Regions from separate parts of the Bradyrhizobium sp. Mp27 genome, predicted to be linked through region 1. Evidence: riboswitches for the same ligand, from Rfam matches in the RefSeq annotation. Region 1 holds a riboswitch; the other holds the start of a gene.
The links. A riboswitch is a leader RNA that binds a small molecule or an ion and turns the genes downstream of it on or off. The one in region 1 is predicted to bind glycine.
Positions count from the first base shown of each region.

Region 2: linked by a shared signal. The riboswitch ahead of gcvT (glycine cleavage system aminomethyltransferase GcvT) and the one ahead of QJT78_RS34135 (D-amino acid dehydrogenase) in region 1 are both predicted to bind glycine.

Region 1 is NZ_JASAUS010000096.1:2,867-18,577, reverse strand. Features, by position in the region: gene QJT78_RS34180 (2-hydroxychromene-2-carboxylate isomerase) at 1-433, shown strand, start outside; gene QJT78_RS34175 (NADPH:quinone oxidoreductase family protein) at 433-1,410, shown strand; gene QJT78_RS34170 (crotonase/enoyl-CoA hydratase family protein) at 1,537-2,427, opposite strand; gene QJT78_RS34165 (amidase) at 2,565-3,986, opposite strand; gene QJT78_RS34160 (M20 aminoacylase family protein) at 3,989-5,152, opposite strand; gene QJT78_RS34155 (M81 family metallopeptidase) at 5,166-6,671, opposite strand; gene QJT78_RS34150 (ABC transporter ATP-binding protein) at 6,885-8,534, opposite strand; gene QJT78_RS34145 (ABC transporter permease) at 8,549-9,436, opposite strand; gene QJT78_RS34140 (ABC transporter permease) at 9,457-10,398, opposite strand; gene QJT78_RS34135 (D-amino acid dehydrogenase) at 10,580-11,881, opposite strand; glycine riboswitch at 11,949-12,063, opposite strand; glycine riboswitch at 12,067-12,170, opposite strand; partial or broken gene QJT78_RS34130 (M20/M25/M40 family metallo-hydrolase) at 12,266-13,394, opposite strand; gene QJT78_RS34125 (ABC transporter substrate-binding protein) at 13,662-15,272, shown strand; gene QJT78_RS34120 (glycosyltransferase family 39 protein) at 15,486-15,711, shown strand, end outside.
Region 2 is NZ_JASAUS010000007.1:123,377-139,087, forward strand. Features, by position in the region: gene QJT78_RS07395 (NADP-dependent isocitrate dehydrogenase) at 1-196, shown strand, start outside; gene QJT78_RS07400 (DUF3455 domain-containing protein) at 295-798, shown strand; gene QJT78_RS07405 (cyclic nucleotide-gated ion channel) at 803-2,029, opposite strand; gene alaS (alanine--tRNA ligase) at 2,036-4,714, opposite strand; glycine riboswitch at 4,948-5,036, shown strand; gene gcvT (glycine cleavage system aminomethyltransferase GcvT) at 5,180-6,328, shown strand; gene gcvH (glycine cleavage system protein GcvH) at 6,340-6,708, shown strand; gene gcvP (aminomethyl-transferring glycine dehydrogenase) at 6,871-9,738, shown strand; gene QJT78_RS53135 (hypothetical protein) at 9,891-10,316, opposite strand; gene QJT78_RS53140 (hypothetical protein) at 10,348-10,881, opposite strand; gene recA (recombinase RecA) at 10,976-12,064, opposite strand; gene QJT78_RS07440 (hypothetical protein) at 12,819-12,986, shown strand; gene QJT78_RS07445 (hypothetical protein) at 13,553-13,756, shown strand; gene QJT78_RS07450 (glycosyltransferase family 2 protein) at 14,624-15,637, shown strand.

The DNA of each region.
Region 1 (15,711 bases):
GAAGGCGCGCTACATGAAAAAAGACCTCGCCGACTGGTCGCGCTCGGCCGGCCTCGCGATCAAGATGCCGCCGACGGTGTTCCCGGTGAACAGCGTGAAGGCCATGCGCGGCTGCATCTGGCTGGGGAAAGACATGGCGCCGTTCGCCACTGCCGTGTTCGAGACCTATTGGGGCGGCGACAAGGACATCTCGCAGGACACCGTGCTCGCCGAGATCTGCAGGAAGGTCGGTGTCGATGAGCAGAAGTTCTTTGACGGCATCTCCGAGCAGGCAATCAAGGACCAGCTCAAGGCCAACACGGAAGAGGTCGTGGCACGCGGTGGCTTCGGCTCGCCGACGATCTTCGTGGGCAAGACCGACATGTACTTCGGCAACGACCGCCTGCCGCTGATCCGCGAGGCGCTCGAACGCAGCAAGGCGAGTGCGGCCTGATGGTGCGGGCTGTCGTCTGCCGCGAACTCGGCGCGCCCGAGACGTTGCGGCTGGAGGAGTTTCCGTCGCGCGCCGTCAAACCGGGTGAGGTGCGCGTTGCGATCCGCGCCGCCGGATTGAACTTTCCGGACGTGCTGATGGCGGCCGGCGAATATCAGCTCAAGCCGGAGCTGCCGTTTACGCCCGGCATGGAGGCCGCCGGCGACGTCACCGAGGTGGGCGCAGAGGCAAGCGGCGTCGCCGTCGGTGACAAGGTCATCGTGAAGATGCGCCATGGCGCCTTCACCGACGAAGCGGTGGTGACGCCGACGCAGCTAACGCCGATGCCGTCGACGTTCGACTATGCGGAAGCCGCGACCTATCTGGCCGGCCACGGCACCGCCTATCACGCGCTGATCGATCGCGGCCGGGTCGAGCCGGGCGAAGTGTTGCTGGTGCATGGCGCCGGCGGCGGTGTGGGGCTCGCCTCGGTCGAGATCGGCAAGATGTTGGGCGCAACCGTGATCGCGACGGCCTCCAGCGATGAGAAGCTTGCAATTGCGAAATCGCGCGGCGCCGATCATCTCGTGCGCTACGATCGCGAGCCGTTTCGCGATGCCGTCAAGCGCATCACCGATGGCCGTGGCGCCGACGTCGTGTTCGATCCCGTCGGCGGCGAGGTGTTCGAGAACTCGATGCGCTGCATCGCCTGGGGCGCGCGGCTGCTGGTGATCGGCTTTACCGGTGGCATCGGCTCGGCGAAGACAAACCTGCTGCTGATCAAGGGCGCCAGCGTGCTCGGCGTGCGTGCGGGTGAGGCGGTACGGAAAAACCCTGCGCTCGGCGAAGTGCGTCTGAAGGCGCTGCTGCAATGGGCGGAGGAGGGCAAGCTGCGCCCCAACGTCTCGCACCGCCTGCCGCTGCAGGATTATGCCAAAGCGATGCGGCTGTTGATCGACCGCAAGGCGATCGGCCGCGTGGCGCTGGTGATGGATTGACACTGTCATGCCCCGCGAAGGCGGGGCATCCAGTAATCACCAGCGATCATGATAATTTCCGCTGGTGGTTACTGGATCACCCGCCTTCGCGGGTGATGACAGCGGAGCAAAGCAAATAGCTTCGCGTCACTTGTACTCCCGCTCGCTCCACCATGGAAAATAATCCGGCATATCGCTCGACACCTTGTTCTTGAACTGCGCCGGACGCTTCTCCAGGAACGACACCACGCCTTCCCTAACGTCGTCCGAGCGGCCGCGGGTATAGATGCCACGGCTGTCGACCTTGTGGGCTTCCATGGGATCGTCGGCACCCATCATGCGCCACATCATCTGGCGGATCAGGGCGACCGACACCGGCGCGGTCTTGGCGGCGAATTCCTTGGCCAGCGCGCGGGCGGTCGGCAAGAGATCATCGGGAGCTACGACCTTGCTGACGAGGCGGCCGGCGAGCGCTTCCTGGGCCGGGAAGACGCGGCCGGAATAGCACCATTCCAGCGCCTGCGAGATGCCGACGATGCGCGGCAGGAACCAGCTTGAGGCGGCCTCCGGCACGATGCCACGCTGGGAGAACACGAAGCCGAAGCGCGCGGCATCCGAGGCGATGCGGATGTCCATCGCCAGCTGCATGGTGACGCCGATGCCGACGGCAGGGCCGTTGACTGCGGCGATCACGGGCTTCAGGCATTTGAAGATGCGCAGCGTCACCTGACCGCCGCCATCGCGCACCTGCGGATCGCTGTAATCGACCTTGCCGTCTGCGAAACGCTTCACCGGCCCGCGCCGCGCATCGCGATCGAAGGTATCAGCGCCCGAGGAAAGATCGGCGCCTGCGCAAAAGCCGCGGCCGGCGCCGGTGACGATGATGGCGCGGACGTCGTCGTCCTTGTCGGCGGCGTCGAACGCGTCGATCAGCTCGGCCTGCATCTGCGCGTTGAAGGCGTTGAGCTTGTCGGGCCGGTTCAGCGTGATGGTGAGGATCTGCTCGGCGACCTCGTATTTGATGGTCTCATACGCCATGGTGGTTTCCTTCCTTGCCGTGAATTCTGTCTCGAAGAGACGTCATGCATGGTCGCCAGCATCCGTCTTGCGCGGACTGGGCATATGGCGGCCGTTCGGACGTGGATGGCCGGGACAAGCCCGGCCATGATGGGATGCTACTCCGCCGGCGGGCTCGGCCAGGGCTTCTGTGCGCTGCGCAGGCCTTCAAAAGCCTTGGCCATGCCGAGCACGCCGATATCGTCGAAGCGGCGGCCGACGATCTGCACGCCGATGGGAAAGCCGTTGGCGTCGAAGCCGCCGTTGATGGAAACCGCGGGGTTTTCCGACATATTCCACGGCACGGTATAGCAGATGTGCTCGAACGGCCTCATGGGATCGTTGGTGGGTGAAGCCCAGTCCGCCGGATAGTTCACGTTCGGCGCGGTCGGCGAGATCACGTAGTCGAGCTCGCAGAACAGCTTTGACGCGGCAGCGCGGATCGCCATGGTCTGGTTGAAGCCGCGGATCACGTCGACGCCCGAGAGCTTTGCGCCGGGTGCGCCCCATTTGAAGATGTAGGGCAGCACCTTTGCCTGTTCTGCCGGCGTCAGCTTGGCCAGATCGTCCCACATCCGCGCGCGCCAGAAATTGTCGAGGCCGTCGAGCATCTCGCGGGTCAAAATGCCGTCGACCTCGGTGACGACGCTACCTGCGGATTCGAACGCCTTTGCGGCTTTCACCGCGACATCGCGGACCGGCCTTTCTGCCGGCAGGCCGACGCCGGCATCGAGCATCAAGCCGATGCGCAGTTTGCGCGGGGATTTCTCCAGTCCCTTCCAGTTGAGAGGCTCGGCGGGCAGGCTCATGCCGTCGCGCCGGTCGGGCTTTGCAATCACGCTCATCATCAGCGCGCAATCGTCGACCGTGCGGGTCATGGGACCGGCGACACGGCCGACATAGGTCGGGTCGATCGGCACGCGGCCAAAACTCGGTTTCAGGCCGACGAGGCCGCACCAGCCCGCAGGCAGGCGGACCGAGCCGCCGATATCGGTGCCGAGATGCAGCGGACCGTAGCCAGCCGCAGCCGCCGCGCCGGCCCCCGCGCTGGAGCCGCCGGGATTCTTGGAGAGGTCCCAGGGATTGCGTGCCAGCGCATGGAAGCTGGAGAGGCCCGAGGACAGCATGCCGTAATCGGGCATGGTGGTTTTTGCGAAGATGATCGCACCGGCCTCGCGCAGTCGCGCAGCGGGCGGGGCGTCCTTCTCGGCCGGCACGAGCTTCACGCTCGCAGCGCCGAGCGGCACCGGCACGCCCTTGGTCGCGATGTTGTCCTTCACCGTCACAGGCACGCCGTCGAGCGCGCCGGAAGGTTCGCCCCCGCTCCAGCGCGCGGTCGAGGCCTTCGCGGCCTCGCGCGCGCTGTCGGGATCGAACGCGTAGAGCGCCTTGAGGTGAGGTTCCCACGCAGCGACGTGCGCAAGCACGTCCTCCAGCACCTCGCTCGGCGAGAATTGCTTGGCGCGATAGCCCGCAATCAGATCGACCGCGGAGAGATCGTGCAGCGAGGTGACGGCCTCTTCGACGCTCTTTTTGTGCATTGCTAACCTACCGGCATGCGCGTTTCGATGATCCGGGCGAACATGCTGGCGCCGATCGGCAGGATCTTGTCGTCGAGCACGAAGCCGGGATTGTGCACGGGCACTGAGCCGTCGTGGCCGATCCAGAAATAGGCGCCGGGAATGGTTTGCAGCATGTCGGCGAAATCCTCGCTGCCCATCTTCGGCTGGGCGCGGGTGATCACGTTGGCGGGGTTGACGACGGTGCGCGCGACCTCCTCGACCACCTTGGACTGCTCGACCTGGTTGACCAGCACGCCGAAGGTGTCGCGGATGTCGGCTTCGATCACGCACTGATATGCGGATGCGATGCCGGCGCAGATCGTGCGGATGCGTTCGGCGATCAGGGCGCGGACTTCATCCGAGAAGGTGCGGATGGTGCCGCAGAGGTGCGCCTCGCCGGGGATGACGTTGTAGGCGGAACCGGCGTGAATCTGCGTGATCGAGATGACGGCGGCCTGCAGCGGCTCGACGTTGCGGCTGACGATGGTCTGGATCGCCTGCGCCAGCGTGGTCGCGATGATCACCGCGTCCTTGGAGCGTTCGGGCATCGCGCCATGCGCGCCGTAACCGGTGATGCGCAGGTCGAAGAAGTCGGCGCTGGCCATCGCCGGGCCGGGCAGGATCGCGATCTCGCCGAGGTTGAGGTCGGGCGCGTTGTGCAGGCCATAGAGCTCGTCGCAGGGAAACTTCTCGAACAGCCCGTCCTTGATCATCGCGCGCGCGCCGCCGAGGCCTTCCTCGGCCGGCTGGAAGATCAGGTGCACGGTGCCGTCGAAATTTTTGGTCTCGGCGAGGTAGCGCGCAGTGCCGAGCAGCATCGTGGTGTGGCCGTCATGGCCGCAGCCGTGGAAGCGGCCGGGGATTTTCGAACTCCATTTCAGATTGGTGTTCTCTTCCATCGGCAGGGCGTCCATGTCGGCACGAAGCCCGATGCGCTTGCTGCCCGAACCCTTGCCCTTGATGACGCCGATCACGCCGGTGCCGCCGAGACCGCGGTGCACCTCGATGCCCCAGCTCTTCAGCTTGTCGGCAACGATGCCGGAGGTGCGCACTTCCTCGAAGCCGATCTCGGGATGAGCATGAAGGTCGCGCCTGATAGCAGTGAGTTCGTCGGCAAAGCCGTCGATGCGGTCGATCGTGGGCATGTGTCCTGTCCGGTTAGCGTGATGGGGGCGTGAAAACGGGGCCGTTCGGCTTGATGCGGATGCCCGGCCGCAGGCGCGTCCAGGGCAGGGTGGCAGTGTCGGCCGGCATCGCGCCGGGCGCGGCGCAGATCATCAGCTTTTCCGCGATCGGCTCGAAATCGGCGCGGAAGTGCACCGAGCTCTTGTTGACCAGAATCTTCTGCGCGGTCGGCTCGATGCCGACATAGCGGTACATCGCCTGATCGGCGAGCTGCGCCTTGTGCGAGGAGACGACGACGCGGACATCCCCGATGCGCAGGCACGCGGAGGGACCCATCTCCATCTCGCGGCCACCGTAGTAGGGGCCGGGCGCGATGAAGCGGCCGTCGGAGAGCTTTTCGACGATGAAGGTCTCGCGATAGGGCTCATCGCCGGGAATGCCGGATTTGCCGCCGAGCGACAGCGTCACGGTGGCGCCGACGCCGGCTTCATGCGCGGCCTTGGCCGAGGCCGGATCGTAGATCACGCCGGTCGCGGCGCTCGCCTTGTTGCGTACCAGTGCGCGCAGCATGCCGGTGGTGTCGGAATCGCCGCCGGCGCCGGGATTGTCCTGGGTGTCGGCGATGATGATCGGCTTGCTGGCGCTCTTGGCGAGCTCCATCGCATGGCGCACGCCGTCGTCGGGCGACCAGATCTTGCCGTCGAAATCGTCCTCGTGGCTTTCGATCAGTTTGACGATCGCATCGGCCGCGCGGTCGGCATCGGCCTGCGTCTTGCCATAGGCGAACACGCTCGGGCCGCAGTCGCGGAAGTCGGCGGCGGGGAAGCCGGGCGCGAAGGACAGCGTCGGAACGGCGTCGCTCTCCAGCGCGGCCAGTTTCTCGTAGATGCCCTTGGTGGGAAAGTCATTGGTGCATTGCCAGCTGATCGCGATCAGGAACGGCAATTGGCGAAACGACTTTGCAAAGCGTTGCTTGGTCTGCAGCAGCAGGGCGAGGTGCCTTGCGGAGGCGCGGCCGGTCTCGGCCATGTCGACATGCGGATAGGTGCGGTAGGCGATCAGCGCGTCCGCGTGTTCCATCATCTTGGGCGTGACGTTGGCGTGCAGGTCGAGGCTGGCAACCAGCGGAACGTCCTTGCCGATGACGCGGCGCACGCGCGCCAAAATCTCGCCTTCGCCGTCGTCGAGATGCTCGGTCACCATCGCGCCATGCAGGTCGAGATAGACCGCATCGAGCGGGCCGGCGGCGACGATACCGTCGACCATCACCTTCACAATACGCTCGAAGGCGTCCCTGGTGACATGCGCCGACGGACTTGCGCCGCAGGCGATCGTCGGAATGAGGTTCCAGCCATTGGCTTCGGCGCTGTCGACGAAGCCGGCGAGGCCGACATTGATGCGGCGCATCACCTTCAATACGTCGGCGCCTTCCGTCATGGCCGGCCAGCCGCCGCCATGCTGGAAGTCCGCGAAAGTCGCCTTCGTCGGGGCGAACGTGTTGGTCTCGTGCAGGAAGCCGCCGACGGCGATACGTGTCATTAATTCTGGTCCAGCGTTTGAAAGTGCGCGACGTTAGCCTTGGCTTCGAGGCGGGGGCAAGCGAGGAGCCCATGCCGCCGCGCATGGCTTTAAGTCATTTTCGAATGATGATGGTCGCTACCTGTCATTGCGAGCGAAGCGAAGCAATCCAGACCGTCTCCGCAGAGGGACTCTGGATTGCTTCGCTACGCTCGCAATGACGAGTGGACAAACCTAAGCCGTAGCCGCGACGCCTTCCGACACCGGCCTGAAGTTCGCAAAATCCCAGCCGCGGCCCGGTGCGGCCTCCAGCAGCGCCCTGGTGTAGGCTTCCTTCGGATGCGTCAGCACCTCGGCGGCCGGGCCCTGTTCGACGACGCGGCCGTGCTGCATTACCACGACCTCGTCGCAGATCTGGGCTGCGACGCGCAGATCGTGGGTGATGAACAGGATGGCGATGCCGAGCCGGTTCTGGATCTCGTCGAGCAGTTCCAGCACCTGCGCCTGAACCGAGACGTCGAGTGCCGACACCGCTTCGTCTGCGACCAGCACGTCGGGGTCGAGCGCGAGCGCACGCGCAATGGCGATGCGCTGGCGCTGGCCGCCGGAGAACTGATGCGGATAGCGCGTCACTGCGTCCGCGGGCAGGCCGACGAGTTCGAGCAGTTCGCGCGCCCGCTTCATCGCATCGGCATGCGAGGTGCCGTAATTGATCGGGCCTTCCGCGATGCTCTCGCCGACGGTAATGCGCGGGTTGAGCGAGCGATAGGGATCCTGGAACACGATCTGGATCTTCTGCCGGTGCGGCTGGAGCAGGCGGCGCGAGATGTCGGCGATCTCGCGGCCGGCAAGGCGCACGCCGCCGGAGGTCGGATCGATCAGGCGCACGATGCACCGCGCCACCGTCGACTTGCCCGAGCCGCTCTCGCCGACGATGCCGAGCGTGCGGCCCTTGCGCAGCGTCAGCGTGACCTTATCGGCGGCAACGACCTCGCGGCCTTTGCCGAAGAAGGCGCGCTCCTTATAGACCTTGCCGAGCTCGTTGGCCTCCAGCACCACCGGCTCCTTGGTCTCGGGCCGCGCCGCGCGCGGCACCAGGCTCGGCACCGCTGAAAGCAAATTGCGGGTGTACTCCATGGTCGGGTTGCGCAGCACGGTCTCGAGCGGACCGGTCTCGACCAGCCGGCCCTGCCGCATCACGGCGACGCGGTCGGCGATCTCGGCCACCACGCCCATGTCGTGGGTGATGAACAGGACGGCCGTGCCGTGATCGCGCTGGAGGTCGCGGATCAACGTCAGAATCTGCTTCTGCGTGGTGACGTCGAGCGCGGTGGTCGGCTCGTCGGCGATCAGCAGCTTCGGTTCCAGCACCAGCGCCATCGCGATCATGATGCGCTGGCGCTGGCCGCCGGACAGGCGATGCGGATAGGAGGCGAAGATGCGCTCGACCTGGGGCAGGCGGACCTGCTCCATCATGTCGAGAATGCGCTTCTTCCGTGCCTTGGCGTCGAGATCGGTGTGGGCGCGCAGGACCTCGTCGATCTGGCGGCCGACCGGCACCACCGGATTGAGCGCGGTCATCGGCTCCTGGAAGATCATCGCCATCTGCGTCGCGCGGAGCTGGCGCAGCCGACGATCTGTCGCGGTGAGAATCTCTTCGCCGACCAGCTTGACGCTGCCGCCGGTCGGAACCAGCGTGCCCTTCGGCAGCAGGCCCATCGTGGTGAGCGAGGTCACCGACTTGCCCGAGCCGCTTTCGCCGACGAGACACAGTGTCTCGCCTTTGTGCACCTGGATCGAGATGCCGTCGATGATGTTGGCACTCTTCGGCTTCTTGCCGACGGAGACGACGAGGTTGTTGATGTCGAGGACTGGGTTGGTCATCACTTGATCCGTCATCACTTGCCCTCCCGCTGCTTCATGCGGGGATCGAGGGCGTCGCGGGCGGCGTCGCCGATCAGATTGATGCTGAGGATGGCGATCGAAAGCAGCAGTCCCGGCCAGAAGATCAGCGTCGGCTTGAGCTGAAAATACTGGCGGCCCTCGGCCATGATGTTGCCCCAGGTCGGCGTCTCCGGCGAGATGCCGGCGCCCAGGAAGGAGAGGATGGCCTCGGTCAGGATCGCGGAGGCGCAGACATAGGTGCCCTGGACGATCAGCGGCGCGATCGTGTTCGGCATCAGATGGCGCCACATGATCTTCGGCAGGCTGGAGCCGACCGAGATAGCGGCTTCCACATAAGGCTCCTCGCGTGCGGACAGCACGACCGAGCGCACCAGGCGTGCCACGCGCGGTATTTCGGGGATGGTGATCGCGACCAGCACGGTCCAGATGCTGGCGCCGGACAGCGACACCACGGCGATCGCGAGCAGGATGCTCGGCATCGCCATGAGGCCGTCCATGACGCGCATCAGGACGGCATCGACCAGCTTGAAGAAGCCGGAGACGAGGCCGATCGCAAGGCCGATGACGATCGACAGGATCGCCGAGCCGATGCCGATCAGGAGCGAGATGCGGCCGCCATAGATGACGCGCGACAAGAGGTCACGGCCATAGGCGTCGGTGCCGAGCAGGAACTGCGCCGAGGCCGGCTTCAGCCGCTGCGAGGGCGCAAGCTGGACCGGATCGTGCGGCGCGATCAGCGGCGCCAGGATCGAGACCAGCACGATCAGCGCGAGCAAGATCGTGGCCGCCGCGATGATCGGCGTCGAGGTGAGGAATCCGAATCGCGGCCGCAGTGGCGACGTGATCGGAATGGATGACTGGGGAAGGCTATCGACGGACATTTTTGTTGTTATCCTTAGCCCTAGTACCGGATCCGGGGATCGAGCAGCGTGTAAGCGACGTCGATCAGGAGATTGACGACGACATAGATCAGCGACGTCAGCAGGATCATCGCCTGGATGACGGGATAGTCGCGCGCCAGCACCGCGTCCACCGTGAGGCGGCCGATGCCGGGGATGTTGAACACGCTCTCGGTGACGACGACGCCGGAGATCAGCAGCGCAAAGCCGGTGCCGATCACGGTGATGACGGGCACCGCGGCATTGCGCAGCGCATGGCGCATCATCACGGCGACCTCGTTGATGCCCTTGGCGCGGGCGGTGCGGACGTAGTCCTCACCGAGCACGTCGAGCATCGCCGCGCGCGTCATGCGCGCGATCAGCGCGATGTAGATGAAGGAGAGCGCGCAGGTTGGCAGGATGATGCGTTCGAAGAACGGTCCAAAGCCGTTGAAGATGCTGCGGAAGCCCTGCACCGGCACCCAGCGCAGGTCGATCGCGAAGACCTCGATCAGGAGATAGCCGACCACGAACACCGGCACGGAGAAGCCGAGCACGGAGAGGCCCATCACGAAACGGTCGATCCAGGTGCCGTGCTTCCACGCCGCGATGACGCCCAGGGGCACGGCGACGATCACGGCGAGAATGATCGTCGAGAGCGCGATCGAGATCGACGGCTCGACGCGCTGGCTGATCATCTTCATGACTGGCAGGTTGGAGATCAGCGACGTCCCGAGATCGCCGTGCAGCAGCTTGTTCACCCAGGTGATGAATTGCACGATCAGCGGCTCGTTGAGGCCGAGCGAGTCACGGATGCGTTCCAGCCGTTCCGGGGTCGCGTTATCGCCGGCGAGAATGGCGGCGGGATCGCCCGGCGTCAGCCGCAGCAGGAGGAAGACGAACAGCGCGACGACGCCCATCACGGGCACCGCGGCCAGAACGCGGCGAATGAGATAACCTAGCATGCACCTATCTCCGGCTGCGGAACTTGCGGGGCCGCAAGGCCCCCGTGGAATCGGTTCTGTCTATCATGCACGCCTGTCACTCGGGCTGGAAAGCCGGCCGGAGAAGCCGACCTTTCGGGGCAAATTGTGTGCCAAGGGCAGGGCGGTCGCAAGAGGCCGCCGAGCCTCCGATATCGGCCACTCAGGATGCATGGCGGAACTCGCGCTCAACCCTGAGTGAGGGTGCGGTCGGCGGTGCGTTGAGCCCGCGCCAGCCGTCGATGGTACCGGCAATCATCTGCGCGGTCGCGGCCGACAAGGTCCAACCGAGATGGCCGTGGCCGGTGTTGAAGAACACGCCTGGCATCCGTCCTGCGCGCACGACGGGCATCATGTTCGGCATCATCGGCCGCAGCCCGGCCCAGGGCACGACCTTGGACGTTTCGACGCCGGGGAAGTTGCTGCGCACCCAGTCGACCAGCGGCTGCACGCGGTCGGCGCGGATGTCGCGGTTGAAGTCGTTGAATTCGGCGGTGCCCGCGACGCGGAAGCGATCGGCGCCGAGCCGGCTGGTAACGATCTTGGCGGCCTCGTCGAGCAGGCTCACGGTCGGCGTCGCATTGCGGCTTGCGGCAGTGTCGAGCTGAACGGTGATCGAGTAGCCCTTCACCGGATAGACGTTGACGCGTTCGTCGAGCAGGGCGGCGAAGTGACGGCTGGCCACGCCGGCGCAGATCACGACGCCATCCGCCTTCAGCATGCCGCGCGCGGATGCGACAGTGTCACTGGCCGAAAGATCAGCCCAGCCGATGACGAAGCCGCCACCTGCCTGGGCAATGGAATCGATGTTGGCTTCGTGGATAAAGGTCGCGCCGCGCCGCTTGCAGGCTTCCGCAAGTCCACGCGTGAACTTGTGGATATCGCCGGTCGCATCCGACGGCGTGTAGAAGCCGCCAAAATAGTCCTTGCGCAGCGTCGGTTCGATGGCGCGGATCTCCTGCGGCGTCACCGGGCGGCGATCGAGCCCGCCTTCCTTCAGCAGCGCATTGACCTGCAGGCCGGATTCAAAACCCTTCTTGTCGTGATAGATGTGCAGGATGCCGCGGCGTTCGAGATCGAAGTCGATGCCTTCGCGCTCCGCGATCTCGAACAGATGCTTGCGGGCTTCGATCGCGAGCCGCGTGGTCTGAACCGTGTTGGCGCGGTAGTTGCCGATATTGGCGACGAACTCGCTCATCCACGAATATTTGTGCCAGTTCGGCCGCGGATTCATCAGCAGCGGCGCATCGCGCCGGAACATCCAGCGCAGGCCTTTCAGGATCGTTGCGGTGCTGTTCCACACTTCGGCATTGCTGGCGGAGAGCTGTCCGCCATTGGCGAAGGAGGTCTCCATCGCGGCGTAGCGGTGCTTGTCGAGCACCGTCACTTTATATCCGCGTTCGAGCAGGGCATACGCAGTCGTTACGCCGGTGATGCCGGCGCCGATGATGGCGATATGGGTCATGGCAGGTTCGGGGCTCCCGTGAGTTAGGATAGGCTAACCGCCGGCCAAAGGCCGTTGGCGGCGCCCCATCTGTCACGGTTACCTGAGAGCTTGATCCGGTGCGGACCTCGGTGAGGTCAGCTCCGGACTATCCCCTTCGGTGGACGTCACGACCACATTGGCCGTGCCGCCTCTCTCCAGATCGTCCTGACGATACGGTCCTTTTGCCTGAGAGTTTCCGGGGCGGTTGCTCCGTCGGCGCCGCAACGAAAGCCTGAACTCTCGTTGCGATCTCTCCCGCATCGTCGCGTGGACAATCGAGCAGTACGATGCGCCTCATTTTTAGACAAGGCTAAATTTCAACCGCGACTGCCAACGCATTGTGCAGTGCGAAGTTGATTCAATTTACTCTAGCGTCGCCAGCAAGCCCGCCATCAGGCGCCCGCGTTCAACCAGGCTCTCGACCTCGATGAATTCTTCCAGCGTGTGGCCGTTGCCGCCGCGCACGCCGAGGCCGTCGAGCGTCGGGATGCCCATCGCGCCGGTAAAGTTGCCGTCGGAGCCGCCGCCGGAGCTCGCATGCGGTAGCTCAGTGCCGAGCGATTTGGCGATGCCGCGCGCCTTCTCATAAAGCGCCATGGTACCGGCATCCGGCTCCCATACGGGGCGCGTGACGCCGCGCGTCACCTTGAACGTGACATCATTGGTCGTGCCCGACAGCGCCAGCATCCGCTCGACGCCGCGGTCGAGATCGGCCTGGCGCGGCCATCGACAGCGCCTCGCCGGTGGCGGTCGTGGCAACGCAATTGACCCATTGTCCGCCGTGCACGACGCCGACCGAGAAAGTGCAATCCTCCGTCGTCATCGCGTCGATGGCGAGGATCTGCCGCGCCATCTCGCGGATCGCCGAGCGTCCGGCCGACAATGTCGCGCCGGCATGGCTCGGCCGGCCCGTCGCTTCCAGATTGAAACGCGCGATGGCGTAACGTCCGGTGGTGACACCGTTGTCGGCGCGGCCCGGTTCGGGCACCAGCACATATTTGTTGCGCGCGGCCTCCGCCTCGATGATGTCGCGCGTCGAGGGCGTGCCGACTTCCTCGTCGGGCGTAAACAGCACGGTGATCGGCAGCGGCGTGGTGAAGGAAGCACGTGCCAGCTGTCGGATCGCTTCGAGCGAAAGGTAGTTGCCACCCTTCATGTCATAGATGCCGGGGCCGTAGCACTTGTTGCCCTCGCGCCGCCATTTCAGCTTCTCGATGGTGCCGACCGGGTGGACGGTATCCATGTGCCCGGCGATCAGAATGCCCGGCTCGCCCTGTTTCGGATGCGGGAAGCGCGCGCGGATGACGCCGCCAAAGCCCTGCCGGCCGCCGATGCGTTCGATCGTCGCACCCATGATCGCCATATCCCGCGCTGCGATATCGAGCATGCGGTTCACGGCGCCTGCGTCCCAGGTCGGGCTCTCGCATTCCACCCAGGTGCGCAGGCCCTCGAGCATCGCCTCGGAATCGAAGGGAAGATTGGCTGGATTCATCTTAATGTCTCTCAGGCTTCGAAAGATGGAACGCGCATTGCATTGGCGCGGACGGGACTGGCGGAAAGCGTTGTAGAGCCAAACCGATCTTTGTGGAGCCCGTGAGCACGCCGCTTGGGGCTGCAGCGAAACCGGATTGACGCGCTCAGCACTGTCTGCAAGTCTCGAAAGACAAAGGCATCGCATGAGGTTAGTTCGCCTAAAGAACGAACCGAATGCTCAACCAATAACCTGCCTTTGAACAGTTTCACGTCAGGAGAAACTTTTATGTTGAGCTTGATGCGCCGGGGGCGTCGCGCGTTCGCCTCCACACTTGCGCTATCGGTCGTTGCGCTTTCGACGGCGATGGCCTCGCCGGTACTTGCCGCCGCCAGCAAGACCATCACCGCGGTGATGCATTCGGATCTGCGCATCATCGATCCGATTTTCACCACCGCCTACATCACGCGTGACCATGGCTACATGGTCTACGACACGCTGATCGCGACGGACTCGAATTTCAAGATCCAGCCGCAGATGGCGGACTGGAAGATCTCCGACGACAAGCTCACCTACACCTTCACGCTGCGCGACGGCCTGAAGTGGCACGACGGTACGCCGGTGACGGCGGAAGACTGCGCCGCTTCGCTGAAGCGTTGGGCCGCGGTCGACGGCATGGGCCAGCAGATGATGCAGTTTACTGCGAGCATCGAGGCGACCGACCCCAAGACGATCACGCTGAAGCTGAAGGAGCCCTACGGCCTCGTGCTCGAATCCATCGGCAAGCCGTCCTCGCGCGTCGCCTTCATGATGCCGAAGCGTCTCGCCGAAACGCCGCCGGACAAGCAGATCCCCGAGCAGATCGGCTCGGGTCCGTTCAAGTTCGTGCAGGGTGAATTCCAGCCCGGCGTGAAGGCGGTGTACGTCAAGAACACCGACTACGTGCCGCGCAAGGAGGCGTCGAGCTGGACTGCCGGAGGCAAGGTGGTCAAGGTCGATCGCGTCGAATGGATCACCATGCCGGATGCGCAGACCGCAGTGAACGCGCTGCAATCGGGCGACATCGACTTCATGGAAGTGCCGCCGTGGGATCTGCTGCCCGTGCTTGAAGGCAATGCCGACCTTAAGACCGAGACGCTGAACAAGTTCGGCTACCAGACCCTTGGGCGCATGAACTTCCTCTATCCGCCCTTCGACAATCCGAAGATCCGCCGTGCCGCACTTCTGGCGATGAACCAGAAGGACGTGCTCGACGCGCTCGTCGGCAATCCCAAATACTACAAGATCTGCGGTGCGTTCTTCATCTGCGATACGCCGTTCGCGACCGACGTCGGCTCGGAATCGCTGGTCAAGGGCAACGGCATGGCGGAAGCCAAGAAGGCGCTCGCCGAGTCCGGCTATGACGGCACGCCCGTCGTGGTCATGGTGCCCGGCGACGTCGTGACGCTGAAGGCGCAGCCGACGGTCGCGGTGCAGTTGCTCCGCGAAGCCGGCTTCAAGGTCGACGCGCAGGCGACCGACTGGCAGACGGTGGTCAGCCGGCGCGCCAGCCAGAAGCCTCCGAAGGAGGGCGGCTGGAACATGTTCTTCACCAACTGGGTCAGCGCCGACGTGTCCAACCCGATCGCCAATCTGTCGATCGGCGGGCAGGGCAAGAAGGGCTGGTTCGGCTGGGCGGAAAACGCCAAAATCGAGAAGCTCAAGGACGACTTCGTCCGCGCCGCCTCGCTCGACGATCAGAAGAAGATCGCGACCGAGATCCAGAAGGAAGCCTATGACCAGGTGATCTACGTGCCGCTCGGCCAGTATCTGGCGCCGAGCGCGTGGCGGAAGTCGCTCACCGGCGTGCTCGACGGCCCGGCGACGCCGCTGTTCTGGAACATCGACAAGACCGAGTAAAGCGAGGGCGCGCCAGCGCGCCTTCCCCGATCGTTACACGGCGTCGCTGTCATCAGCGGCGCCGTTTTCGTTTGTCAGCCTCGCGTCAGCTTTTAACTCTTCCAGTGTTCAATCATTGCTATTTGTTTCTGGCTTGAAATAGATGTGCGCAGTTTGCGCATCACTTCCTTCCTGCATTTGAGTCCCGTGTCGATTGATTTTGCATTTCGGGCGATGGCCGAGCGGTCCGATCGCGCGCCGGCGCGATGGCGGCGGCCTTTCCTGCGCTGGCTCGACGGCGTCGAGACGGGCTGGGCCGTGCCGCTTCTCATTGTGTGCTTCGTCGCGCTCTGGACGATCTATCTGGCCGTCGCCTATGCCGGCAGCGGCCTGCACCCCGATACCCTCGAGGCCTGGACGCTCGGGCGCCGTTTCGCGTGGGGGTACCACAAGCATCCGC
Region 2 (15,711 bases), on a different contig from region 1:
GCATCGCGCCAAGCTCGACAACAATGCCGAGCTCGCCAAGTTCGCGAGCACCCTGGAGAAGGTCTGCGTCGACACCGTCGAGGAAGGCTACATGACTAAGGACCTCGCGCTCCTGGTCGGCGCCGACCAGCGCTGGCTCTCGACCACCGGCTTCCTCGACAAGGTCGCGGAGAACCTCACGAAAGCGTTGGCGTAAGCCCGCGCATTATTTTCGTCTGATCGGGGTTAGACATCATTAAGGGCCGCGCCTGGGCGCGGCCCTTTCATTTTAACACCGTTGCGCGGAGGCCACCCATGTCCATCGTCAAGTTCGCCGTCCCCTACCTGTTGCTCGCGGCCGTGACCGGACCCGCCGCAGGCGCGGAGTCGCTTCCCGAGGCCATCGCCGCGCCGGGCGAGAGCGTCGTGCTCAGCGTCCACGCCGAGGGCGCGCAGGGCTATGACTGCAAGGCAGCCGCCGACGGCAAGCTCGCCTGGACTTTTCGCGAGCCGATCGCCACCCTGCTCGCTGACGGCAAGACCGTCGGCCGGCACTATGCCGGGCCGAACTGGGAGCTCGCCGACGGCAGCGCCGTGGCCGGCAAGGCCATCGGCAACGCGCCGGGTGTGACCGCCGCCGATATCCCCTGGCTGAAGCTGGAGGTCGCCTCCCGCCGCGGCAGCGGCGTGCTGACGCCTGTTACCACGGTCCAGCGCATCAACACCCACGGCGGCAAACTCGACGGCGCTTGCGACAAGGCCGGCGATTTCAAAAGCGCGCCCTACTCGGCCGACTACATTTTCCTGAAGAAGGGCTGACCGCTTAGCGGTCGGTGTCGTCGCGCTCCGCCTGCGCCAGTTCTGCCGCCGCGAGATCGCCGGTCTCCTCCAGCCGGGCTTTTGCGGTCTGGTGGACGTGGGCGGCGAGCGTCGGCATGCGCTCGATCAGCGCGTGAAAATCCTGGGCGTCGAGCACGAGCAGCCGCGTCTTGCGTGTCGCCGTCACCGTGCCGCTGCGTTTTGTCTTATGCAGCAGCGCGATCTCACCAAAGAAGGTGCCGTCGGTGAGCCGTACCTGCTGGCTCGGCAGCGCGATCTCGACCTCGCCGGCGGTGATGAAATACATCGACGAGGCGGCATCGCCGCGGCGGACCAATATCTCGCCCTGCTCGATGGTGCGGGCGCGGAGCAGCCGCATGATGTCGGCAATCTCCGCTGCGCTGAGATGCGAGAACAGCGGCACCCGCGCCAGCATGCCCCAGGTCACCACGAAATCGCGCCGCCTCACCTCCTCGGCGAAGGCGGTCGAGATGATCGCGACCGGCAGCGCGATCATGGCAAAACCTGAGATGATCGCGAACACCGAGATGAATTTGCCGAGCGGCGTCACCGGCACGACGTCGCCATAGCCGACGGTGCCGAGCGTCACGATCGCCCACCACATCGCGTCTGGAATGGTGCCGAGCTTGCTGGGCTGCACATCGCGCTCGATGGCGTAGAGCAGCGAGGCGAACGTCAGCACCACACCGAACAGGATGACGATGCAGCCGATCAGCGCCCGCCGCTCGGCATGGACGGCCGCGAGCAGCGAGCGCATTGCCGGCGAGTACCGTATCAGCTTGAAGAACGGCAGCACGCCGAGCCCGGCCAGCGTCGCATGCCGGCCGGTGGCCAGCACGATCGCGGCGGGGAGGAAGGCCAGGAGATCGATGATGCCGAGCGCGGAGAAGGCGTAGCCGAGGCGGTCGGCCAGCGCCGAGCCCTTGCGCGGTGTGTGGCCCGCCACCGTCCACAGCCGCGCGGCATATTCCAGCGCGAACACGATCACGGCGAGAATGGTGATCGCCGAGAACAACGTGCCGAATTGCGCGTCCAGTTCCGGCACCGAGGCCAGAATCATCGCCACGACGTCGAGCACAATGACGCTGATGATGATCTGGATGAAGCGCGATCCGGCCGAATAGGCCAGCGGATCGTGCTCCAGCAATTCGTAGAGGCGATCCCTCAAATCGGGATCGCGAAGCCCACGTCCTCGCGGAACGGGGCCCATGGAATCTTAAGCGCCTGCCATCGCTTTTTCGATCGCCGCGAGCGCCTCGGGCGCCTTGGCGCCATCGGGGCCGCCAGCCTGCGCCATGTCGGGCCGGCCGCCGCCGCCCTTGCCGCCGAGCGCCTCAGAGGCGACGCGGACCAGGTTCACGGCATTGAAGCGCGCGGTGAGGTCCGCGGTGACGCCGACCACGATCCCGGCCTTGCCGTCCTCGGTGACGCCGACGATGGCGACCACGCCGGAGCCGATCTGCTTCTTGCCGTCGTCCGCAAGGCTCTTGAGATCCTTCATCTCGATGCCCTCGACCGCGCGCGCCATCAGCTTGACGTCGCCGACCTCACGCACGCCTGCGGCTGCGCCGTTCCCGACGGATGTACCGCCGCCCATCGCGAGCTTCTTGCGGGCGTCGGAGAGCTCGCGCTCGAGCTTCTTGCGCTCCTCCATCAGGGCTGTGATGCGCGCCGGGACGTCGTCGATCGAGGTGCGCAGCTCGTTGGCCGCGGTCTTCGCCAGCGCCATGGTCTCGTTGGCGTGCCTGCGCGCATAATTGCCGGTCAGCGCCTCGATGCGGCGCACGCCGGAGGCGACCGCGCTCTCGCCGGTCAGCGTGATCAGGCCGATGTCGCCGGTGCGCTTCACATGGGTGCCGCCGCAAAGCTCGACCGACCAGCCGAGCGCGTTGGCGCCGCGCTCCCGCGCGGTCCTGCCCATCGAGACGACGCGGACCTCGTCGCCGTATTTCTCGCCGAACAGGGCGCGCGCGCCGGCCTCGCGCGCTTCATCGACTCCCATCACGCGTGTCGTGACTTCGTCGTTCTCCAGCACCACGTCATTGGCAATGTCCTCGACGCGGGCAAGCTCCTCCGCCGTGATCGGCTTCGGATGCACGAAGTCGAAGCGCAGACGATCGGGCGCGACCATCGAGCCGCGCTGGGCGATGTGGTCGCCGAGCACCTGGCGCAGCGCCTCGTGGATGAGATGCGTCGCCGAATGATGCGCGCGGATCGAGGAGCGCCTGCCGTGATCGACCTCGAGCTGGAGCGCGGTGCCGAGCTTAAGCTCGCCGCTCTCCACGGTGCCGACGTGAACGAAGAGATCGCCGAGCTTCTTCTGCGTGTCGGTGACGCGGAACTTGATGCCGCCCTCGCCGCTGAGCACGCCGGTGTCGCCGACCTGGCCGCCGGACTCCGCGTAGAACGGCGTCTGGTTGAGCACGAGCGCGCCGGTCTCGCCGGCCTTGAGGCTCGCGGTTTCCTGGCCGTCCTTCACCAGCGCGGAGACCACGCCTTCGGCGCTCTCGGTCTCATAGCCCAGGAATTCGGTGGCCCCGAGCTTTTCGCGCAGCGGGAACCAGATCGCTTCGGAGGCCGCCTCGCCCGAACCCTTCCAGGACTCGCGCGCCTTGGCCTTCTGGCGCTCCATCGCGTCGGTGAAGGAGGCCTGGTCGACGCCGATGCCGCGCGATTTCAGCGCGTCCTGGGTCAGGTCCAGCGGGAAGCCGTAGGTGTCGTACAGCGTGAAGGCGACGTCGCCGTCGAACATGTCGCCCTTCTTCAGGGACGCGCTCTTCTCGTCGAGGATGGCAAGGCCGCGCACCAGCGTCTTGCGGAAGCGGGTCTCTTCCAGCCGCAGCGTTTCCTCGATCAGGTTTTCCGCGCGCATCAGTTCGGGATAGGCCTGGCCCATCTCGCGCACCAGCGCCCAGACCAGGCGGTGCATCAGCGGCTCTTTCGCACCCAGGAGCTGCGCATGGCGCATCGCGCGGCGCATGATCCGGCGCAGCACATAGCCGCGGCCCTCGTTCGAGGGCAGCACGCCGTCGGAGACGAGGAACGCCGAGGAGCGCAGATGGTCGGCGATGACGCGGAACGAGGCGACGGTCTGCTCGTTCGGCCCGCTGCCGAGCGCGGACGCGGTCGCGTCGATCAGATGGCGGAACAGGTCGGTCTCGAACACGCTGTCGACGCCCTGCATGATGCTGGCCATGCGCTCCAGCCCCATGCCGGTGTCGATCGAGGGACGCGGCAGATCCACGCGCTCCTCCTTCGTCACCTGCTCGTACTGCATGAACACCAGGTTCCAGAATTCGAGGAAGCGGTCGCCGTCCTCTTCCGGCGAGCCCGGAGGTCCGCCCCAGATGTGGTCGCCGCGATCGATGAAGATTTCCGAGCACGGTCCGCACGGGCCGGTGTCACCCATCGCCCAGAAATTGTCCGAGGTCGGGATGCGGATGATGCGGTCGTCAGAGAAACCCGCGATCTTCTTCCACAGCCCGGCCGCCTCGTCGTCGGTGTGGTAGACGGTGACGAGCAGCTTGTCTTTCTTGAGCCCGAACTCCCGCGTGATCAGGGTCCAGGCCAGCTCGATCGCGCGCTCCTTGAAATAGTCGCCGAACGAGAAATTGCCGAGCATCTCGAAGAAGGTGAGATGGCGCGCGGTGTAGCCGACATTGTCGAGGTCGTTGTGCTTGCCGCCGGCGCGCACACATTTCTGCGACGTGGTGGCGCGCTGGTAGGGCCGCTTCTCGACGCCGGTGAAGACGTTCTTGAACTGCACCATGCCGGCATTGGTGAACATCAACGTCGGATCGTTGCGCGGCACCAATGGCGAGGACGACACGATCTCGTGGCCGTTCTCGGCAAAGAAGTTCAGAAAGGTCGACCTGATCTCGTTGACGCCGCTCATGTTCATCCAATCGGGTGTGCTTGGCCCCGCGATACGCCATCCAAACCGGGCATTTGGGCTGATATCTGCGGGTCAAAGCGCTTTTAGACAAGGCCAGCTGCGCTGTCCAGAAACTGTGCAAGGAGATCAGTGAGTTGCCGCAGGCGCGCAATCCCGTTTGCAATCCCGTTGAAAGCCGCCAGGTGCGCGTTGACAGGCTTGGCCGGCCTGTGGTCTGTACCCATCTGTATCGTACGGCCACGTCGGGAGAGACCGGCTTTGGTGCCGGCGCCGAAGGAGCAACCGCCCCGGAAACTCTCAGGCAAAAGGACCGCGTGGCTTTGACGACATCTGGAAAGAGGCGCCGACGGGCATAGCCCGGACGACGTCCGCCGACGGGATAATACTCTCAGGCACAGCGACAGATGGGGCTTCGACTGGTTGCTACCGGGGAATCGTCCCCGGGGAACCGCCGAGGGCCCCGTAATGCTTGCGCGCGACGACCAAGATTCCCTCAAACGTACGCCCCTTCACGGGCTTCATGTCTCCCTCGGCGGCAAGATGGTGCCGTTCGCGGGCTATGACATGCCCGTTCAGTACCCCGCGGGCGTCCTGAAAGAGCACCTCCATACCCGCTCCTCCGCCGGCCTGTTCGACGTCTCCCATATGGGCCAGCTCGCGCTTCGGCCGAAGTCGGGCAAGGTCGAGGACGCCGCGCGCGCGCTGGAACGGCTGGTGCCACAGGATATCGTGGCGATCGCCCCGGGACGGCAGCGCTACGCCCAGTTCACCAATCCGGACAGCGGGATTCTCGACGATCTGATGGTCGCCAATTTCGGCGATCACCTGTTCCTGGTGGTCAACGCCGCCTGCAAGGAAGCGGACGAGGCGCATCTGCGCGCGCATCTCGCGGACGACTGCATCATCGATTCGCTTCAAGACCGCGCCCTGATCGCGCTGCAGGGCCCGAAGGCGGAAGCGGTACTGGCGAAATTGTGTGCAGAGGCGCCCGCCATGAAGTTCATGGACGCCGGCCCGCACAAGGTTGCCGGTCTCGACTGCTTCGTCTCGCGCTCCGGCTACACCGGCGAGGATGGGTTCGAGATTTCGGTCCCCGCGGCCGATGCCGAGCGTCTCGCAAAAACGCTGCTGGACAATCCCGACGTGATGCCGATCGGTTTGGGGGCCCGCGACAGCCTGCGGCTGGAAGCCGGGCTCTGCCTCTACGGCCACGACATCGACACCGCCACCACGCCGGTTGAGGCCGCGCTGGAATGGTCGGTGCAGAAGAGCCGCCGCAGCGGCGGCGCCCGCGCCGGTGGCTTCCCCGGCGCTGAAAAGCTCCTCGCTCATTTCGATCACGGCGCGAGCCGCCGCCGCGTCGGCCTGCGCACGGAAGGCCGCGCGCCGGTGCGCGAAGGCGCACTGCTGTTTGCGGATGAAGCGGGCGGCGAGCCGATCGGAAAGGTCACCTCGGGCGGTTTCGGCCCGAGCCTGAACGCGCCGGTCGCGATGGGCTATGTGCCCACGGCATCGAGCGCGCTCGACACAAAGCTCTTCGCCGAAGTGCGCGGCCAGCGGCTGCCGCTCACGGTCGCCGCCATGCCTTTCGTGAAAAACACCTACAAACGCTGAGGACTGAGAAGATGACCACGACGCTGTACTCCTCCGACCATGAATGGCTGGCCATCGACGGCGACGTCGCCACCGTCGGCATCACCGACTACGCGCAGTCGCAGCTCGGCGACGTCGTATTCGTCGAGTTGCCGAAGGTCGGCCGCAGCCTGAAGAAGGCGGAAGCCGCCGCCGTCGTCGAATCGGTGAAGGCCGCCTCCGACGTCTACGCGCCTGTTACGGGCGAAGTGCTCGAGACCAACGACGCGCTCGCCGCCGAGCCGGCGCTGGTGAACTCGGACGCGCAAGGCAAGGCGTGGTTCTTCAAGATCAGGATGGCCGACAAGAGCGAGCTCGGCGGCCTCATGGATGAGGCCGCCTACAAGGCACATACGGCGTGAGATGAAGCAGACCCAAGCGATCGTCATGCCCCGCGAAGGCGGGGTATCCAGTAGCCACCGGCAGCACGGATTGAACCGAGAAGCCGCGGCGTACTGGATCGTCCGCCTTCGCGGACGATGACGACGACGGCGATGACAGATGACCTAAAGCGAGGACCCATGATGACCGCGCACCGTAAATCCAATGGCGACGCCGCCGCCAACTTCGTTCGCCGCCACATCGGCCCGTCGGCGCGCGACGTCACCGCAATGCTGGAGGCCGTCGGCGCCAAGAGCGTGGACGCCCTGATGGCGGAGACGCTGCCGGCCTCGATCCGGCAGACCGCTCCGCTCGATCTCGGCAAGCCCTTGAGCGAGACCGAGGCGATCGCGCACATGGCCGAGCTCGCGCGAGAGAACCAGGTCTTCACCTCGTTGATCGGCCAAGGCTATTCCGGCACGATTTTGCCCGCGGTGATCCAGCGCAACATTTTGGAGAACCCGGCCTGGTACACGGCCTACACGCCCTACCAGCCCGAGATCAGCCAGGGCCGGCTGGAAGCGCTGCTCAACTTCCAGACCATGATCTGCGATCTCACCGGGCTCGACGTCGCCAACGCCTCGCTGCTGGATGAAGCGACCGCCGCGGCGGAAGCGATGGCGCTCGCGGAGCGGCACTCACGGGTCGAAGCAAAGGCCTTCTTCGTCGACAAGGACGTCCATCCGCAGACGCTGGCTGTGATGCGCACCCGCGCCGAGCCGCTGGGCTGGACCCTGATCGTCGGCGATCCCCTCGCCGATCTCGACAAATCAGACGTGCTTGGCGCGCTGCTGCAATATCCGGGCTCCTCGGGCGCGTTGCGCGACCTCAGGCCCGCGATCGCGACGTTGAAGGCCAAGGGCGCGGTCGCGATCGTTGCCGCCGATCTCTTGGCCCTGACGCTGCTCGCCTCGCCCGGCGAGCTCGGCGCGGACATCGCGATCGGCTCGGCGCAACGTTTTGGCGTGCCGATGGGTTATGGCGGACCGCACGCGGCCTACATGGCGGTGCGCGATGCGCTGAAGCGCTCGCTGCCCGGCCGCATCGTCGGCCTCTCCGTGGACTCACGCGGGATGCCGGCCTATCGCCTCGCGCTGCAGACCCGCGAGCAGCACATCCGCCGCGAGAAAGCGACCTCCAACATCTGCACCGCGCAGGTGCTGCTCGCCGTGATCGCCTCGATGTACGCGGTCTATCACGGCCCCGAGGGGCTTGCGCAGATCGCGCGCAACGTGTATCGCCGCGCCGCCGTGCTCGCCGCCGGCCTGCGCAAGCTCGGCTTTGCGCCTGACAGCGAAGCCTTCTTCGACACGCTCAGCGTGGACGCCGGTGCCAAGCGCGCCGAGATCGTCGCGCGCGCGGCCGCCGAGAAGATCAACCTCGGCGTTGGCGAAACCGCGCTCCGCATCGCGCTGGACGAGACCACCACGCCGGCGACCGTCGAAGCGGTCTGGCGCGTATTCGGCGGCACGCTCGCCTATGCCGAGATCGACGCGACCACGCGCGAGGCGCTGCCGGAGGCGCTGAAGCGCACCACCGCCTTCCTCACCCATCCCGTCTTCCACGCGCATCGCTCGGAGACTGAGATGCTGCGCTACATGCGCAAGCTCAGTGATCGCGACCTCGCGCTCGACCGTGCGATGATCCCGCTGGGATCCTGCACCATGAAGCTGAACGCGACCACCGAGATGATGCCGCTGACCTGGCCGGAGTTCGGGTCCTTGCATCCCTTCGCGCCGCGCGAGCAGGCCAAGGGCTATCACGCGCTGTTCGCGCGGCTGGAGAAATGGCTGTGCGACATCACCGGCTATGACGCGATCTCGCTGCAGCCGAATTCCGGCGCGCAGGGCGAATACGCCGGACTGCTCGCGATCCGCGGCTATCATGCCGCGCGCGGCGAGACGCACCGAAAAATCTGCCTGATCCCCTCCTCCGCCCATGGCACCAACCCAGCCTCGGCCGCGATGGTCGGCATGGACGTGGTGGTGGTCGCCTGCGAGAAGAACGGCGACGTCGACGTCAATGATCTCCGCGCCAAGGCGGAAAAGCACTCGAAAGATCTCGCCGCGGTGATGATCACCTATCCCTCGACGCATGGCGTGTTCGAGGAGCACATTCGCGAGATCTGCGACATCGTCCACGGCCATGGCGGCCAGGTCTATCTGGACGGCGCCAACCTCAACGCGCAGGTCGGCCTTAGCAGGCCCGGCGATTACGGCGCCGACGTCAGCCACCTCAACCTGCACAAGACCTTCTGCATCCCGCATGGCGGCGGCGGCCCGGGCATGGGCCCGATCGGCGTGAAGGCACATCTCGCGCCGTTCCTGCCCGGTCACCCGGCGACGAATGGGGGCGCGCCGGTCGGCCCGGTCTCGGCCGCGCCGTTCGGCTCGGCGTCGATCCTGACCATCTCCTACATCTACATTCTGATGATGGGCGGTGACGGCCTGAAGCGCGCGACCGAAATCGCGATCCTCAACGCCAACTACATTGCCGCGCGCCTCGATGCGCACTTCCCGGTGCTCTACAAGAACGCGAAGGGCCGGGTCGCACATGAGTGCATCGTCGACCCGCGCGCGCTGAAGACGACCTCAGGCGTCACTGTCGACGACATCGCCAAGCGCCTGATCGATTACGGCTTCCATGCCCCGACCATGAGCTTTCCGGTGCCGGGCACGCTGATGATCGAGCCGACCGAATCGGAATCGAAGGCGGAGCTGGATCGCTTCTGCGACGCCATGATCGCGATCCGGAAGGAGATCGCCGAAGTCGAGGCCGGCCGCTTCAAGATCGAGGCGTCACCGCTGCGTCACGCCCCGCACACCGTGCATGACATCGCTGATGATGCGTGGAATCGCGCCTACACCCGCGCCGAAGGCTGCTTCCCCGATGGTGTCTCGCGCACCGACAAATATTGGTGCCCGGTCGGCCGCGTCGACAACGTCTACGGCGACCGCAACCTGGTGTGCTCGTGCCCGCCGGTCAGCGATTACGCGGAAGCGGCGGAGTAAGGGATCGTGGCTTCGTAGGGTGGGCAAAGCGACTTGTCCGCCTTAGCTCGAAGAGCGAAGGCGGAAGCGTGCCCACCACCTTTGTGCGCGTTGGAATATGGTGGGCACGGCGCTTGCGCGCCTTTGCCCACCCTACGGCCCCGAACGCGTATCTAGGGTGCAACCAGCGAACGGTTCTTTCGGTCCCAACGCCACAGCCGTTCGTTGGTGAGAAGCGTGCCGCCCCACCAGCGTCTGATCGGATTGTGACGTCGGAAATCCTCCCGGCCCGCAACAACTGCTTTGCCAAACTCTGTCAGCGACAGCCGACTCCGGCGATAAGCGGCATTGCGACCTCTCGCATCGTGCGGGGCGAGCGTCGCAAGTTTCGGATCGAGACCCGCGATCGCCGGCATCGGGCCGGATGCAAGCCCTTCGAGCAACGGGCCCAGCTCCCACTGATCGAACACACGCGTTTCGAGCAACCCGCCCGGCTGAAACAGCTCCTTGGTACGGTTGTGTCCCCTCGCAATGAGTTCGAGAAGCCGCGTTTCCGTCGCGCCCAGTCCGGTTGTCGGAGACGGCAGTTCTGCCAGCAATGCTTCCAGGGCCGGCTTCAGGAAAGGCAGCCTACTCCCTGCTCAGAAGCCCGAAACAAAGTTCAGGCGTTGACGCCCGGTAAGCTTCCCAGGCCATGTTGGCGATCTCGAAGTCGCAGTCCGCGACCTCCAATTCCCGCAGCACACGATCACGAAGCTCCGTGCCGTCCGCTCCGCGCAGGTCGAAATTGACACGTCGCAATCTCAGACGATCGGTGATCGATGGATGGGACCGCAAATAATCCAGAATCCAGATCAGTTGCAACTGACTATTAGGCTCAGGGTCGAACCACAGCTCGATGAGATCGACGCCATAGGTCTCACAAAACCAAATCAGGCCTGTCTCCTTGTGCGCGAGACCGGTCTGAGGCAACCGGCCAACAAGATCGGACCAACGCACCTCCGGATCGCCTCTGACATAGCCTCCCGTCAGGTATTGCTGGAGGTGATGCGAGGTAGGCAGCGGCCCCGAAACGAAGCGAAAGATAAACGGGACGACCATGTCGGCACGATTTGCGTAGGTGAGACCCACGCCCGACGAACTGGTCAGGATCACACGTCTCATCGCGAACGCCCCCCAAAACGAAACGGGCACTGACGACGTCGGCAACTCAACGTCTTCAGCGCCCGCTCCTCGCGAAAGTTCTTCGCGTTAGGTCTTACTCGTCCGCCGGCTCCTCGCCGTCGGCGTCGCGCTCGGGGGTGCCGGCGAGAATCTGCTCGGCAATCAGGCCGGAGTTCTGGCGGATCGAGGTCTCGATCTTGGCGGTGATGTCGGGGTTGGCCTTCAAAAACGCCTTCGAGTTCTCGCGGCCCTGGCCGAGGCGCTGGCTGTCATAGGAGAACCAGGCGCCGGACTTTTCGACGATGCCGGCCTTGACGCCGAGATCGAGGATCTCGCCCATCTTGGAGACGCCCTCGCCGTACATGATGTCGAATTCGACCTGCTTGAAGGGCGGCGCCAGCTTGTTCTTCACCACCTTGACGCGCGTGGTGTTGCCGACCACTTCGTCGCGCTCCTTGATCGCGCCGATGCGGCGGATGTCGAGGCGGACGGAGGCATAAAACTTCAGCGCGTTGCCGCCGGTCGTGGTCTCCGGCGAGCCGTACATCACACCGATCTTCATGCGGATCTGGTTGATGAAGATCACCATGGTGTTGGATTTGTTGATTGAGGCCGTCAGCTTGCGCAGCGCCTGGCTCATCAGACGGGCCTGGAGACCCGGCAGCGCATCGCCCATCTCGCCCTCGAGCTCGGCCTTCGGCACCAGAGCCGCGACCGAATCGACCACCAGCACGTCCACCGCCCCCGAGCGCACCAGCGTGTCGCAAATTTCCAGCGCCTGCTCGCCCGTGTCCGGCTGCGAAATCAGGAGCTCGTCGATGTTGACGCCCAGCTTGCGCGCATAGACCGGGTCGAGCGCGTGCTCGGCGTCGATGAAGGCACAGATACCGCCCTTCTTCTGCGCTTCCGCTACCGTGTGCAACGCCAGCGTGGTCTTGCCCGAGGATTCCGGCCCGTAGATTTCCACGACGCGCCCCTTCGGCAGACCACCGATCCCGAGCGCAATGTCGAGCCCGAGGGAGCCCGAGGACACCGCCTCGACATCCATCGACCGGTCGTTCTTGCCGAGCTTCATCACCGAGCCCTTGCCGAACTGGCGCTCGATCTGGGAGAGCGCGGCGGCCAGAGCTTTACTCTTGTCCATGGAAGATCCTTCGACGATACGCAGGGCAGTGTTGGACATTGGGTCGTGCTCCTTATGGCGAGGATTCGGGTGCGGGACAAACGATTGGCGCGGCGGGTCGTCGATAAAAGCAATGTACCCTATTTGTTCCGAGTTCGCAATATGTTCTTTCGGATTTGGGCGCTGGCCTGTTTCTGGCGACATTGGCCTAGTTTGAAATGACACGTGGCCTGTTTTGTTCTGGGCAACCGTACGGTGTATTCACGGGCGGAACACGCCGTTATATATTACCGAAATTTCCCGATTTTGGCATAATCCGCATAGACGCTCGTTCCGGTTGAGCGCAAGGTTCCCTCTCAATCGAGAGGGAAACCGTATGACCGAGCGACTTATTCAGGCAGGCATTGTCACTGTGGGCACCGTGAACGCTGGCCTAATCGTCTGGCTGATCCTGACGATTTGAGGCCGCCGCAGTTGGCGGCCTCTTTCATTCGAAAACGCCTTTCTTATCGCGCCCTGTAACCTCTTCGACCAGACGCGAGACATCAGCATTTTGTTTTGCCTTACGTAAGAACAGCGCAAGATAATCCGACAAGTCTTGGTGACCGTCAGGTGACCGATTTTGGGCGCTGGCCTGTTTCCGGCGACAGTGGCCTGGTTTAAAATGACACGTGGCCTGTTTTCTTCTGGGCCAACCCTACGGTGTATCCGCGAGCGGAACGTCGCCGTCATAAATCCGCAATCCCTAGCGAATCTTTTGCGGTGCCTGGCCGGTCTGAGGATGGCGCCGCTAGTCGTTGAGGGAGTCTGGGTGATGACGGAAAACACGCAGCAGCAGGCGGACAGGCGCAATCGGCTATTGGAAGCCGCCACGCAGGAAATGATCAAATTCGAACAGAAGGAAAATGAGTTCCGCAGGCGCGATCGCCAGGAGCGCGCGGCGGAGCTTCGTCTGCCTCTGGATAAGATCAACGTCCACTGAGCGGCGCCGACAGTTTCACACGACTGTCATGGCACGTTCCTAGCATTGTCATGCGACGGGGGTCCGGCGCGCGGCTCTCCGTCCAACCTCGGCCTAGACCACCAGATGGGCGGAGAGCTCGCCGACCTCCCGAACCATCGCGGCACGCCTGGCCCACACGTCCTTTCCTCCGGATATTCTGATGATCAGAAGATCGCGGCCGTTGCAGGCGGTGGCCCGCCCCTCTGAGGTGTCCCGCAGCGTGACATAAAACCTTGGCACAGGCTGTGCACACTCATCCTCACCGGGGTTTTGCATCCACCTCTCCGGGGCTGGAAAGCCGCCGCCCGCGCGACATTTAAGCGGGCGGCGTTTTTATTGATGTCGCAATCCGACAGTCCCGCTGTCCTAATTGGGACGGCATCCGGATTTTGGCGCTGGCCTGCTTCCGACCTCCCTGGTCCTAGGCGAATTTCGACGCGGCTTGATCTTGAAAGTTCACTTTGGAACGGAAGGTCGCCCGTCGGCATACTAAGTTCACTGGAACTCAAACCCTGCGGTTAGGACCCGTAAGACGAGGTTGTGTCATGGAGCGCCGCCGGTTCAAGCAGACTCAATCCCTCGAAGAACGTCTTGCCCAAGAAGCCCAACGCCTGAGAGAGCAAGCCAGGAAGCTCCCCGCCGGGGCTGAGCGCGAGACCCTGCTGCGCAAAGCGCGCCAAGCTGAGACCGGCTCGCACATGAGCGAGTGGCTGAGATCGCCGGGGCTTCAACCGCCCAAGCCAGCCTAGAAGCCGACGGCGCCTGAGGTATCGCGTTGCCGGCATAGATCCGGATTCATCCCGGCGTGGTCATTCGCGTTGGCGGCATCAACGCTCGAGGATGAAGGTTTTCCAAATTCTGCGGGTGTCCCGATGAACCTTGGCACGAGACGTGCTGACATAACGGTATCGGGATTTTGCAGTTTCCCTCCCGGGGCTGGTCAGCCGCCGTCCGCGCTTCATTTAAGCGGACGGCGTTCTTGCTTCTGAAGCCCAACAAGCAACCTGTCCTGACTTGATGTTCCGAGTGTCCTGATTGGGACAGCACCCGGGTTTGGGCGTCGGCCTGTTTCCGACCTCACTGTCCGATTTTGAAACGAGCCGTGGCCGGATTTGAAGTCGTTCAATTGTCGCGAGGTGAGACAGCACGTCGCGGCAGGACGCAGTCACCCTCCATCTGTCACCGAGCGGCCCTTGGCAATCTACCGGTGATTGAGAACGCCATCACGCTCCCGTCTCGCTTCCCTCTTGGAAAGGAGCAGCGCGGCAGAGCTTCGCGAAATCCTTCAGGTGCTCCGCAAGAAACTGAACTGACGCCGACTCGATTGGCTGCCCCCGTCTTGATCCGTCACCGCGTTGGCGCGGCTGCTACAGCGACAGAAACCGAGGGGAACCAGGACACTCTTTCACCAAGGCGGACAAGCGGCCGCTTCGAAACGTCGCGGCCTGCGGGAACAAAGTTCATGCGAATGGACGATGACCGAGTCGAGATCGTCTCCCTAGCATTCACGCGCCTCGTTCGCTCGGTTCGATTCAAGATGCTCTGCGAACAGGCTCAAACCGAAGAAGGGTCTGCCACTTCCAGCCACGACCGCTTCGATCAACGAGGTACGATGAATGGATCAATTGTACGCCGAGCGGTTCGATAGCTCCCGGAGTTCGGAACACCGCCCATTCATTTCGGTGGCAATACCCACTTTCCGTCGACCGGAGATGGTGCGCCGTGCGATTGAAAGCGTGCTGCAGCAGGAGCACGCCGACTGGGAAATGGTGATCAGCGACGACGAAGGTCCAGAAGGCGCGACTTGGAGCATCCTGTCCGAGCACGCGCTGAGCGACCCGCGCATTCGCGTAATCGAGAACCACCGCGGCCGGGGCCAGGTTGAGAATACCAACAACGCGATGCTCGCATGTCGCGGCGACTGGATCAAAGTGCTGCACGACGACGACAGGCTCACGCCAGGATCGCTTGCGACTTTTGCGGAATTGGCGAGGACGTACCCCGCCGCTGCGTTCATGACCTCCACATCTCATCTCGTTCAGGACAGCGGCATAAAGTACCGGCGAGGACGCCAGGTTTATCTGTATTCGGGCCAGCAGTGCCTGACGGATCTCTATCTGGCGGGCAAGACCCGATTGCTTGGGATTGTCCCGTCGACCCTGCTGATCAACGGCAAGGTCATCCGGGCCGGTTGCCTGATGCGAAACTACAAGTCGATCAGTTGGGGCGTGGACCAACTGTTCTTTCTCGATCTCGCCTGCCAGGGCGACATGGTGGCGATCGACGACGGTCTTGTGTTCTACGACACGACCAACCACGCGAGCATCACGGCGTTGGGATCGTTCCCTCAGATTGACCAGGAGACCATCGAACTCAAGCACCTCGCCTGGAGCCTTCTGGAGGATAAGCGCGGACTTCCCGATCCTGAAACGATGGTGCGTGCATTGCGGGTCGCCCGGCTGCGCACACGGATCCTTCAGCAGCCCCTGAGCGCAACGATCCGCGATGCGCTTCAAATCTTGCGCCCCTCGGTTTTGAAGGCGGCCAATCTGGCGATCCGAGCCTGGGCACGTGCACCGGGGGCGATTGCAACCTTACCGGGGATCACTCATTGCACGGATTTCCTGTGAGCTCATTCGGCAGTTCCGGTGTCAGAGTTGCCACAGCTGCGTTTGGGACACCGAGATAGGTGACCGAAAATCAG